Regions from separate parts of the Paenibacillus sp. EKM301P genome, predicted to be linked through region 4. Evidence: a T-box and tRNA genes for the amino acid it is inferred to sense, from the RefSeq annotation. Region 4 holds a T-box; the other regions hold tRNA genes.
The links. The T-box of region 4 lies ahead of leuS (leucine--tRNA ligase). A T-box ahead of a tRNA ligase gene usually reads a tRNA of that ligase, here a tRNA-Leu.
Positions count from the first base shown of each region.

Region 1: it encodes a tRNA-Leu, which carries the amino acid that the T-box ahead of leuS (leucine--tRNA ligase) is inferred to sense. The anticodon was not compared.
Region 2: it encodes a tRNA-Leu, which carries the amino acid that the T-box ahead of leuS (leucine--tRNA ligase) is inferred to sense. The anticodon was not compared.
Region 3: it encodes a tRNA-Leu, which carries the amino acid that the T-box ahead of leuS (leucine--tRNA ligase) is inferred to sense. The anticodon was not compared.

Region 1 covers NZ_JAALFM010000002.1:265,667-268,785, reverse strand. Annotated here, with positions in the region: gene HFD99_RS06680 (Rha family transcriptional regulator) at 1-146, opposite strand, end outside; gene HFD99_RS06675 (urease accessory protein UreF) at 437-1,174, opposite strand; tRNA gene HFD99_RS06670 (tRNA-Leu) at 1,437-1,519, shown strand; gene HFD99_RS06665 (glutathione peroxidase) at 1,669-2,154, opposite strand; cyclic di-AMP (ydaO/yuaA leader) riboswitch at 2,618-2,789, shown strand; gene HFD99_RS06660 (hypothetical protein) at 2,903-3,119, shown strand, end outside.
Region 2 covers NZ_JAALFM010000001.1:561,806-564,924, forward strand. Annotated here, with positions in the region: gene HFD99_RS02530 (ribonuclease domain-containing protein) at 1-30, opposite strand, end outside; gene HFD99_RS02535 (GNAT family N-acetyltransferase) at 82-519, opposite strand; partial or broken gene HFD99_RS02540 (MerR family transcriptional regulator) at 604-1,421, shown strand; tRNA gene HFD99_RS02545 (tRNA-Leu) at 1,816-1,901, opposite strand; gene HFD99_RS02550 (hypothetical protein) at 2,150-2,308, shown strand; gene HFD99_RS02555 (hypothetical protein) at 2,434-2,625, shown strand; gene HFD99_RS02560 (hypothetical protein) at 2,661-2,813, opposite strand; gene HFD99_RS02565 (YnfA family protein) at 2,909-3,119, opposite strand, start outside.
Region 3 covers NZ_JAALFM010000004.1:110,840-113,958, reverse strand. Annotated here, with positions in the region: gene fabV (enoyl-ACP reductase FabV) at 1-150, opposite strand, end outside; gene HFD99_RS11910 (winged helix-turn-helix transcriptional regulator) at 366-722, opposite strand; gene HFD99_RS11905 (NAD(P)H-dependent oxidoreductase) at 920-1,450, shown strand; tRNA gene HFD99_RS11900 (tRNA-Leu) at 1,543-1,627, opposite strand; gene HFD99_RS11895 (N-acetyltransferase) at 2,007-2,441, shown strand; gene HFD99_RS11890 (GNAT family N-acetyltransferase) at 2,543-3,052, opposite strand.
Region 4 covers NZ_JAALFM010000001.1:746,556-749,674, forward strand. Annotated here, with positions in the region: gene leuS (leucine--tRNA ligase) at 1-1,089, opposite strand, end outside; T-box leader at 1,150-1,408, opposite strand; gene HFD99_RS03370 (tautomerase family protein) at 1,588-1,977, shown strand; gene HFD99_RS03375 (class I SAM-dependent DNA methyltransferase) at 2,050-2,823, opposite strand; gene HFD99_RS03380 (CvfB family protein) at 2,826-3,119, opposite strand, start outside.

The DNA of each region.
Region 1 (3,119 bases), on a different contig from region 4:
GCTTTGCGGGTGCCGTGAATCAGATTGGACAAGCGTGAAGGCGGAATATTATGTGTCTCGCAAAATGTTTTCTGATCCAGCCGAAGCTCGACAAGCCTTTGTTTGATGGCCCACCCGAAGGAGGTGACAGGCATTTTGTTGTTCAAGAGAAATCGCCCCTTACGGATTCTTACGGAATAATTGGTGTGATATAATAATCATCAGTAAACATGTTAGAATTAACCATCTAAAACTATGATACACTTTTATACGTGTTTATACAATCTTAAATACGGTATTTCGTTAAAATAATTACTTAATTAAGTGCAAAAAGTGAAAATAATCCGACTATGGTCTGTTATTGGTGTGAATTTGGGATACATGAATAAAAATACTCTGCCGCTTGAGAAAAGGGCAGAGTATTTTTATTGTGACTGCTAGATTGGTAAACGACGCATCAGAGGGATGCTGGAAGGTGTTTAAATAGGACGGAGGAGGAAAAGGGTCTGGATGCATTCAATTGGCTGCTATGGCTCATATAGGGTGGCTGAGTGATATAGGAGCTGGTCCGATGGCTGTGGAAAAGATGGCGCTGATATGAGCTTGGCGTAGGTTTGTTAATCTTCTTCCAGGTGGTAAGCAACTCGCTGGTCATATGATCGATAAGAGGATTTTTTTCCTCATAAGGAGGATTGAGCAGTCTAAAGGCATCTTCGATACAGAAGGATACCGCTGTGGCAAAATAGCCGTGAATGGTCTGTTCTATATCGCTTCCGAGGAGGGAGTTAATCCAAGTGTGGACAGTAGCGAGTGTGCCAATTGCATTGTATTGAGTGAGTGTGTCTTCCAGTTGGTCAAATGCGAGCCAAGGATAAAGAGCCTTGGTGAGCTTGAGCAGTCGCTGGCCAGAAAGTCGCGACTCTTTTACATGCTGCGAGGAAGGATGTTGGGTGTGCAACATTTTATCAATAAGGGCGATCCGCCAACCGTCATTCTGCTGGATGGCTGCATACAGACTTTTAATGGCCATGCCGTCAAGGGTTGTGATTTGAGGATACCAATCGTCTCGCATGTAATGTTTCAGATCCTGAAGACTGTTCAGGTGTCCGGCGCGGAAACGCTCCTCCAATCCGTAGAAACGGGTGAAACCACCAATAGGTAAGGAAGGGTCCAACAATAATGCGTAGTTTAGCAACCGGTTACCTTTATGCAGGACGGTTCGCCTCCTTGAAGTGAATATTTGTGTGATGTTATTTGACTTGAATATTGATTTGTAATAAGAAATCGAACATTTATGTAATGTATTTTTACACTTAAAGCTCTATTGTGTCAAATTAAATAATTTTATTGCTTATATATGTTATATAAAGTTACATTAAAAATAATTATAATATTCTTGTTTACAAATTGTTGCTGAGAGAGTATAATAAATCTGTTGCCTCAATACATTATGACATGCGGTCGTGGTGGAATGGCAGACACGCTATCTTGAGGGGGTAGTGGGCGTACGCCCGTGGAGGTTCGAGTCCTCTCGACCGCATTATATGCAGTACCCAGTTGAAAAAGCATCCTGACACGTTTTACGTGAAGGGATGCTTTTTTTGTTAAATACTTTTCGTCATATCCTCCCGTCACAGAAGCGGTCGTATGGACAACGGACCGCTCGTTAACTGTAATGCATAAAGATTGTCAGTTTTTCTGCAAAAGCTTCTTAATATCTCCTACAAGCTTGTCTGGAGTGGTTTGCGGCGCATAACGCTTAAATACGTTACCTTCTCGTGTAATTAAGAATTTAGTAAAATTCCATTTGATCGCTTTGGAGCCTAATACGCCTGGAGCAGTGTGGGTCAGGTAGCGAAATAGAGGATGTGCCTGATCACCGTTAACATCTGTCTTGGCGAACATGGGAAAAGTCACTCCGTAATTGAGTTGGCAAAACTCGGAGATCTCCTCGCTGGAACCCGGCTCTTGTTTGGCGAACTGGTTGCTGGGAAATCCCAAAATTTCGAGCCCCTGTTCATGATACTGGTCATATAGCTCTTGTAGCGCCTTGTACTGGGGGGTTAACCCACATTTGCTGGCAGTATTCACGATAAGAAGAACTTTCCCTTCGTATGTGGATAACGGAATTTGTGCCCCTTGTAGGGTCTGTGCATCATATTTATATACGCTCATGATATCCCTCCTAATTCAATATTCTACAATTAAATTGTGAACCATTCAACAAGGGGTTGCAAGTCCAGAAGAGTCTACAGACATTGTGCATTGTAAAATCGTCTTTTGTTCAAAACGGTAAATCGCACTTCAAATGGAGCAAATTGAGGTGTTTCTTCTTATAAAAGAGGGTTCATTCGATAATTATCTAGTACATATAGCGCATTTTCTTTCTTTTTTATAAATAAAGGGCAACCGTACCATACCCTACGCCAATATTGACATGCCTTTCATTTTCAAAAAGAGGTGAAATACAGAGTTTTAGAGAGATACGAGAAGCATAGGTTGGTTGTAAGCGTTATCCTTAATCTTCTATGCTCTAAAGGGTGATTTATAGCCTTGCCGTTGAGCTTTACAGTCTTCCTTGCACGGGTGTATGATTCAAGACGTAATTTCAAATTAACAACAATGAAGCAACAACGAATTGTCTAAAGCGCTGAATTTTGCAGTTGCAAAAGCGGGGGAACCAACGAGTATATACGGCTTTGCAAGCCGTGTGTCTCATGGGGTGAATTTTCCGGCCAAGTGCCGTAAATAGGGCGACTCTCACGTCCGAATCCGACAGCTAACCTCGTAAGCGTACAGGGAGAGGCAACAAACCGCCGTGTGCAGCCATGGTTTATTTTATCATGGAATGTATGAAGCCGGAGGAAGCCTTTTTCCTTCGGCTTCTTTTTGTTGTCTTTTTATACCGGGAGAGGAGCTACTGATGGAAGGTCGGTTAATTATTGTCACTGCACCGAATGAAGCGGGCAGAAGTTTTGTGAAATTGCTTATGTTCAAAAAATTGGCGTTTGCAGTTCTCACAAATAGCACCCAGGAGGAACGACAGCTCAAAAAAATGGGTGTGGAGCACATTGTGCGCATCAATACGATGCAAGCGGGAAAATGGAATTTTCCTAAAAAAGAAATTGGTAGTGTGTATT
Region 2 (3,119 bases), 180 kb from region 4:
CAAGACACCTAAATATTTTTTAACATTCATTACATTTAATCTCCTTTGATAGTTACATCCTATGTTCAAAACTTATCAATCTCATTGATTTCTTTTATTCATTATTTTTTCTTTTGGTGTATAAAAGTCACCTGTGAAAGTAAATCCAAATTGTTTATATAATTGAATTGCATGGATATTATTTTCATAAACACTTAAATAAATATGGTGGCCAGGGTACTCATTTTCTAAAAATGAAATAAGCTTTTCCATAAAATATTTGCCCAAGCCCATTCCCTGAAATCGCTCATCTATTAGAAACCGATCGAACCAGACTTCGTCTTCAAATTTACCGTACATAGCAAAACCCACTGGTATACCATTTTTATACAGACCTACTGGTACAAAACGAGTATCCTCCCTAGCCTCTTGTAAACACTGTGAGATGGATTCTACAAACTGTCGCTGATCCTTAGCTATGCTTAAGGAAAGTACTTCTTTTTCATTCGAGCTCGTTACAACCCGAATTTCGCTAAACATAATAACAAAACCTTTCCATTTAGTTTGTCTACAAAACGATCATATGGTATATAGTAACTATATAGTCAAGGGAGGCACTCAAAAATGAATGAAAAGTACTTTACTCCGAGGGAATTTTCCGATCTATGTAAAGTTAATAAACAGACATTACTCTATTACGATCAAATTGGCCTTTTTTCTCCGATTTACAAAAACGATAAAGGATATCGTTTTTATTCTATTCGTCAATTAGAATGGTTCAACGTGATTGAATTGTTAAAAGATCTTGGAATGTCACTCAAAGAAATCCAGCAGTATATGAAACACAAATCACCTGCCAGCTTTTTATCTTTAATGCACCAACAGAAAGAGAACATTGTTAAAAAAGAAAAGAAATTGAAATGACGGAAAGGATCATTGACGCAAAAATAGAACTCATGGAAGAGGCATTGCGGTTAGATTTTCATCAGATTTCTCTTGAAGAACACGCAGAAGCAACACTTTATCTTAGTAAAAATATAAAAAATATTTCGGAAGAAGATTTTGTGAGAGTGGTTTCAGAATTTGTTGACGAATTATATGTATCATTTCTCGATACAGGATATCCTATTGGGGGTATCACAAAAAAAGAGCAAGTATTAAAGGGTGAATATACGAACTACAGTTATCTGTACATAAAGCAACCTAATCCTCGGGAGGACTATCCTTATTTGAAAACTAAGAAAGGATATTTTCTAACGGGCTACCATATTGGTGAAGAAAAGAGCATCCATGAAACCTATGATCGACTTTTTTCGGAAATGGATCGACTAAACTTATCTTTAGGAGATTATGTTTATGAAGAATATATATATGATGCCGTGGTAAAATACCGGGAAAAAGATTATATTACCAAAATTATGATGGAAGTCATATTAGAATAAGGGTAGGCTCCTACTTTACCTCAATCTCTCCTTCATCAGGCTACGAAAAATAATCCTCTAGCGGATATTAGTAACGAGGATAAGAAAGGCGTAAAGAGAACAGAAAAACTATTTTGAGGAAGAAGCAACCAAAGTTATTGATGCGTTAATCAAGAGCGACTCAGTCTGAAGACTTTACCTTTCCATAAAAAATGAAGCCTATGAGGTATGCAGATATGCATATAGAGGAAGTATCCACTCATGTCAAAGCTATGCGTAAATCCAAAAATTTGTCCCCAATCCGTCCCCAAAAGTGAAAATGGCACTCGCCCCTTATGATATGGGTTTTAGATCTCAACCCCTAAAAAAAGCAAAAAGCCCCTGATTATCAAGGGCTTCATGCAATAAACTAGGATGCCGAGGACCGGGATCGAACCGGTACGGTAGTCACCTACCGCAGGATTTTAAGTCCTGTGCGTCTGCCAATTCCGCCACCCCGGCAAGCATTTAGGAACGCTATTTTACACTTACTTGTTCTTGTCTTACAAGTATCTGAGAAGCTTACTTACTAAGAAGTGTTCTCGTTATGTAAATGTCGTTCATCTGGGCACCAACTTATAATACGATATTTTTATCAAATTGTAAAGTGTTTTTTTAAAAAATAATAAAATTTCTCTTTTTGTATAACTTGTGCACATTTGAACTACACTAATAAACGTCTTTCCAAACCACCAGAAGGGGTGTTACGAATGCGTGAAGGTATGATTCCAGCTGTTCTTGGGACGGTAGTATCGGCTTCAGGCGCTGTGTTGCTGAGCAGTAAGTACAAACTTGCAGCTACAGGCATTCTCGGTTTCGGACTGGCTCATGTTGTTCTGGGAGCGATTGATTTGATTGAGCATCGCTAGTTGTTTGGAAAGTACCGGGCGGGATTTATCCTTCCCGGTTTATTTTATAAGCGTTTAATATGGAGCATAAGCGTTTATGTAAAGTGTAGAACTGACCATGCCTAAGAAGGAGCGTGTAATGTGCTATGAAAAAACATAATTCAAAAAAAAAGAGTCTTACTGACGATCAAATCGAATATAAACAATCTCTGGATAAGCGTGAACCAGGATTTGATCGGATTCCTGACCCTGGTGCCGATTCACCTGCAGCTACCGATATGATTGATGAAGCCGTAGGCCGTGGAATAGACAAACTACGTAATGATTTTACAAAATAAAGCATGAATTATAAGTCACAGGTTTTTGTTAAGCATCACTTGAAGATAAGCATGATCCAACCAATAATTGAGATCCACAGCACAATGCTGATGGAGAGTCCACACAAGAGACCAAAAGAGAAATTACCTTCACTCTTCGGCATAGCACTGCCAAATTTCAATCTAAGCTTCATTTGATTCCAGTTCATAGAACCCCCTCCTTAAGTTCTATTTCGGAATATGAAGCTTATTTTTGTAGACCTATAGTCATGTTTTTAAAAATAAAAAAGGGGTTTTTGTCCTATCAACCTGAGCGCGGCAACAGAATTACAGCTATGCCTACTAAACAAATCAATCCACCAATGAAATCGTACAAGTCAGGTGTCTTTTTATCAATCCACCAGCCCCATGCAATGGAAAGAACAATAAAGACACCTCCGTATGCTGCATATACACGCCCAAAGGAGGAGAAAACCTGGAAGGTGGCAATGACTCCATAGACAGCTAAAATCACT
Region 3 (3,119 bases), on a different contig from region 4:
TGTGGATGCTCCGATCACGAGTACCTTTTTAACTCCTTGTAGTGACGTGCTGTCTTTGATGTAGTCGATTTGACGATTAACGTGAGCCGCACATCCTGCAGGATGCGCAGTCGTACATATGAAACCACGAATTTTCGGTTTAATAATCATTGCAAGGGTCCCCCTACTTTGGCATTCATTTAATATTGATGGAATGGTTGTCCAGTCATAACTATATTACAAATCAGCTTATGGCTCAACATATAACATAGTCTTGAAGGTAAGTGATCAAATACTATGACACAGATATCCCCGAACTGCGACTCTACGCCAAAAAGAAAATCGCCGTAAACATCATAGTCTACAGCGCTCTTTAACTCCAATATTCATTTGGACTTATTTTCTAGCAATATCACATCTTCTCCTTTCTCTTGTCTTATTTTGATATTAGTCCTTCCCCAGGTACACATTAAATCAATAATTTCATTTGCTGTAATTCCATATTCCGTTATATAGTACTCCACTTTTGGAGGCATTTGATTATACACATGTCTGCCTATGATCCCATCCTTCTCAAGTTCACGAAGTTGCTGTATAAGAACCTTTTGAGAAATGCCTGCAATACTACGCTGTAATTCACTGGTCCTCTTTCTACCAGACATTAATAAGCATATGATTAAGGATTTCCACTTACCTCCGATGATCTCCAGTGTTGCTTCTATGCCTAAATTATATTGTTTCATACGACCACCTCTTCAAGACTAAAATAACTAAGTTTATCGAATTCATTTTATAATCACATATCTTCACTCTAAGTACCACGCACACTTTCAAGTAACTATATTACTTTATTGTGTGTATTTACATTTTTTATAGCCTACAGAATAATAATACGTATCCACAAAAAGCTAATGATGCGATGTAAGAAAGGTGATTGATGATGAAGACTCTCGTAATTTTAGCACACCCGAATATTGAAAATTCCAGAGTAAATCAAAGATGGAAACAAGAATTACTTCGATATTCCAATGAAATTACAATTCATGAAATTTATAAAGAGTATCCCAACTGGAAAATTGATGTTTTGAAAGAACAAAAGTTACTTGAAGCACACAGCAATATCATATTTCAGTTCCCTTTATACTGGTATAGTTACCCTCCTCTATTAAAAAAGTGGTTTGATGATGTTTTTGCCCATGGATGGGCTTATGGTTCAAAAGGTGATAAGTTAAAAGGAAAGAAGCTAGGGATCGCCATGTCGATTGGCGATAAAAAAGAAAACTACTTATCTACGGGTTCCGTTACATTTACGGTAGATGAAGTTATAGCCCCTTTTAAAGCAAGCGCAGTACATGTGGGCGCCGTAACATTACCCTATTTCGCTGTCTTCGGAGCCTCGTTTCAAGCAAGTGATGAAGACATTAACCAGAGTGCAAAAGATTATATTAAATATATATTCCAGCATAAATAAAATGGCTGTTTAATAGCACGCATCTTAACCATATAAAAACAGGCTCTTGGAGGCATTCAGCCAATCCAAGAACCTGTAATTGTTAGGTATAATGCGGTCGAGAGGACTCGAACCTCCACGGGGGGTTAGCCCACACGGACCTGAACCGTGCGCGTCTGCCAATTCCGCCACGACCGCATACTATGTATTGATGGCGATACTTTAATCGCCGTAATTAAAATTATATCTTGAATAGAGCTTAAAAGCAAGCCGATTTATATTATATTTTCTATGAATAATGCTAGTAAATATAAGAAAATCACTGGATATCACCAACCAGATATGGTAAGATGAACGCATCAGGAAAGGAGGTGCGTCAACATCAATAATCATATGTTGAGCGTATCCCTTACCCGGTCCGTTATTCTCTAATTTGCAGAGTTGACGGAGGCGCGGGATACGGATCAAGGCTTTAATTAAGCGCCACGGGTAAAAAGACCGTCTACGGACGGTCTTTTTTATTTCAGTATCATACTTAATATAGATAAGATTACATAATGTGAAAAGAGGCGTTACAATGTCAATTAGACCTGCGAAAGTAGAAGAGTTGAAAGAACTGGTAGCCATTTGGCTGGACGCTTCCGTAGAAGCCCACCATTTTATTGCTCGGGAGTATTGGACATCTAAAGCTGCCGAGATGGAGAACAAGTACCTTCCCCTCGCTCAGAACTACGTTATCATACAAGATGACCATACGATCGGCGGCTTCATTTCCATGATGGACGGATACTTGGCTGCTCTGTTTATACGGGTTGATTCTCAAAGAAAAGGCTATGGCAAATTACTATTAGATTGGGTTAAGAAGCAGCATGATGAGATTCAGCTAAAAGTGTACCAGTCCAACACGAAAGCATTTAACTTTTATACTAAAAATGGATTTGCGATACAAGAGGAATCTGTGGATGCTGAAACTGATGAGAAGGAATTTGTGATGATATGGACAAAACATTAATGATAATGAAGCACCTCTAGCTTTTTAGAGCAAAGGCTCCGCTCCCGTATCCATACGGAACAAGCAGAGCCTTTTACTTTTATCTACTACTGTCTAGTCTCTTATTTAAGCCCATAAACCTCGGTATATAAAATCTCTTTAAACGGAGTAAATTCCTGTTCAGACAGCGCACCTGGATAGCTCATAATTTGAAGCCGCAGATCCGTCTGTCCTTCTCTTAGAGGGGGCTGTACATATTCAAAATGGTTCAGATGGAATCCCATTCGTTCGTAAAAACCAATTCTTCTCCGTGACCATCCATCCACTGGAGGCTCAACCTCCAGCACTACCGGTTGGTCAGACTGTGATATAAATCTACCCATAAGCTTTTTGCCTAATCCGCCACCTCGTATACGGGAATCTACCGCGATATGCTCTACAAATTGAAAATGTTCAAATTCCCAGCCCGCCAAAAAAGCGACTATATTCCCCTGCTCATTTTTTTCAGTGATAATACGATAGCTAGGATGCTTCAATAAAGCCTTTTGAGCCTCAAATGTCCTGCATTCTGATGCTGGAAAAGAAGATTCCATAATCGCATATATTTCAGAAAAATCGTGTTCATTTATCATATATCCCTAGCTCCTTTACCTCTACATCCCCCCAACGACAACAGCCTGTCTTTCATTAAGAGAAAGA
Region 4 (3,119 bases):
GATTTTCAATCCGAACTTCTTGGCAAATTCCCAGTCACGTGTATCATGGCCCGGTACTGCCATAATTGCACCTGTTCCGTAGCCTGCAAGTACATAGTCGGCAATCCAGATTGGCAGCTTTTCGCCGTTCACCGGATTCACTGCATAAGCTCCTGTGAATACGCCTGTTTTATCTTTGGCCAGATCCGTACGCTCCAGGTCACTTTTCCGAGCAGCTTGTTCACGATACTGTTGTACAGCGTCCTTTTGCTCAGGTGTAGTGATCATATCCACCAATTCCTGCTCTGGGGCCAGCACACAGTAGCTTGCACCGAACAATGTATCTGGACGGGTTGTAAATACTGTGAGTTGTTCGTCATAGCCTTCAATTGGAAAATGAACCTCTGCCCCGGTAGACTTACCAATCCAGTTCCGCTGCATATCCTTAATGCTTTCGGACCAGTCCAGTTCCTCCAGATCGTCAAGCAAACGATCGGCGTATTCCGTAATTTTCAGCATCCATTGACGCATGGGTTTGCGGATAACCGGATGACCGCCACGCTCACTCTTACCATCAATTACTTCTTCATTCGCCAGTACCGTTCCCAGTGCTGGGCACCAGTTCACGGGCACTTCAGCTACATAAGCGAGGCCACGCTTGTACAGCTGGATGAAAATCCACTGTGTCCATTTGTAATAATCAGGATCAGTTGTGCTGATTTCACGATCCCAGTCATATGAAAAGCCTAGTGATTTGATTTGACGGCGGAAGTTATTTACGTTCTTCACCGTAATTTCGCGTGGGTGCTCGCCTGTATCCAGCGCATGCTGTTCGGCAGGCAGACCAAAGGCGTCCCAACCCATCGGATGCAGTACGTTGTAGCCACGCATTCTTTTATAACGTGAAACAATATCTGTAGCTGTATATCCCTCCGGGTGGCCTACATGCAGACCAGCTCCAGACGGATACGGAAACATATCCAAAGCATAAAACTTCGGTTTACCCGGTTCTTCCCCAGTGCGGAACGTTTTGTTCTCATCCCAATATTTCTGCCATTTTGGTTCAATACTTTGCGGTTGATAGCCGTGCTTCGGCTGTGTGTCTGTCATTGTCTTTTCCTCCTCAAACGGTATGCAACAAAAAACCTCTGCATCCCGTAGCGTGTCAGCGCTAGGGACGAGAGGTTATATTCCCGTGGTACCACCCTAGTTAGCAGAAAGCGTTCTTCGCATTCTACTCCCTTTGCACCTGATAACGGAGGTGATCCGATGCGTATTAATAACAGGATACTGACACCTATATAGGTGCTTTCCTGCGTTGGACGCATATCTCCGAGGTGAGTTCGCTTTGCACTGTCAACCGGCTTGCACCACCCGCCGGCTCTCTACATGTCCAGACAAAACTACTATTCCTCATCAGCGATTATTTAACCGTTAATAATGGCACTATTATATTGAAAACCGCGAAAAAAGTCAAATAAGGACTACATTTGATACGAAGCGCCATCTTCATACTAGTTGTCCATGACACATGAATACGAATGTTTTATAATAACTCCAAGTTGCAATGGTTCAAGTTGAGATGAGATAAGAAAGGTGAGTGGAGACATGGCACAGATTAAAATTTTCGGGACAAAAGAAAAGCTAAATCCGATCAAAAAGCAACTTTCAGAGGTGATTCACTCTGCCGTGGTGGATGCGTTCAATTATCCTCCAGACAAGAGGTTTCATCGTTTTTTCCCTATGAATCATGAAGATTTTATATATGCAGATGGTCGCTCCGACGCATACACCATTATTGAAATCAGTATCTTCGAAGGCAGAACGACAGAAGCTAAGAAGCAACTCATCAATCTGTTATTTCAAAGAATTAACGATCTTTTGGGTATTTCTCCACAGGATCTTGAAATTACTATATTTGAAACCCCGAAACAGAATTGGGGCATTCGGGGTGTACCGGGTGATGAACTTCAGCTGAACTATAAAGTGAATATATGAGAGCAAAAAGACGCCCTTCATGACTTCATGAAAAGCGTCTTTCTTTTTCTATATTAGCTCAATGAATCCTAGCTATTTTACAGCGACATAAAAAAGTCTCGCCGCGTCATCTGCTGCTTCTACCCATTCAAAATCTGCATATACCTTCACATCACGAAAACCCGCTTTGGACAATTCTGCCTTCATCCAGGCTGGATCATAAGCACGCTGTACATGAATTTCCTCAAAACGCTGGTACAGATCGCGTCCTTCATGTTCTGCTTTCGCAAAGATACTGAGATGATGCTCAATTTCACAACGGGGAGTGTCCAATGCGCATGTCCAGATATACGAAATAGAGCGTTCATCCAGTACGAATGGTTGTTCTTCATCATAACGCAAAAATGTCTGGGGATGATGTACATCAAACAGAAAGGTTCCACCAGGCTTCAGACCAGCATACGTTCTGCGAAAAGTAGAAATGATATCTTCTTCCTCAAGTAAATAATTCAGGCAATCGCAAAAAGAAATGACAGAATCCACGGGCTCCGGTAAAATCCATTCTCGCATATCCTGCTGTATCCAGCGAACGCTCCCCTCACGAAACAATCGCTGCCCTTGAGGAGTAGTTTCCATTTTGCGACGGGCTACTGCCAGCATGTCAGAGGACAAATCGATGCCAGCCACCTCGAAGCCTGAGTTAACCAGTGGAATCGTAATTGAGCCCGTTCCGCAGCCCAGCTCGGCCACTGTATGTGGCATACCGTATCGATCCCAAGCCTGCCGTGCAAAGCGCAACCAGTCCGGGTACGGCATGTCCTGCATTAGCTCATCATACACATAGGCAAACTTGCGGTAAGAAGCCATCTTTATTCCCCATTCCCGTCCTTCGGTTTAGGCATCTTCTCCACCAGGTAGGTCCAGTTTTCTTTTTGTGTAACCAGCCCTTCCTTCATCAGCTTGCCCATCGCACGCTTGAAGGCGGATTTACTGATACCAAACCGTTGCTTGATAATATCCGGCGGCGTTGCGTCAGAATATGGCATACCGCCACCCGGACGTTCCTTCAGAAATGCAATCAACCGATCCGCATCCTCATCACGGCCTACTTCCTTGCGTGGCGACATCGCCAGATTGACCCGACCGTCTTCACGAACAAGCGT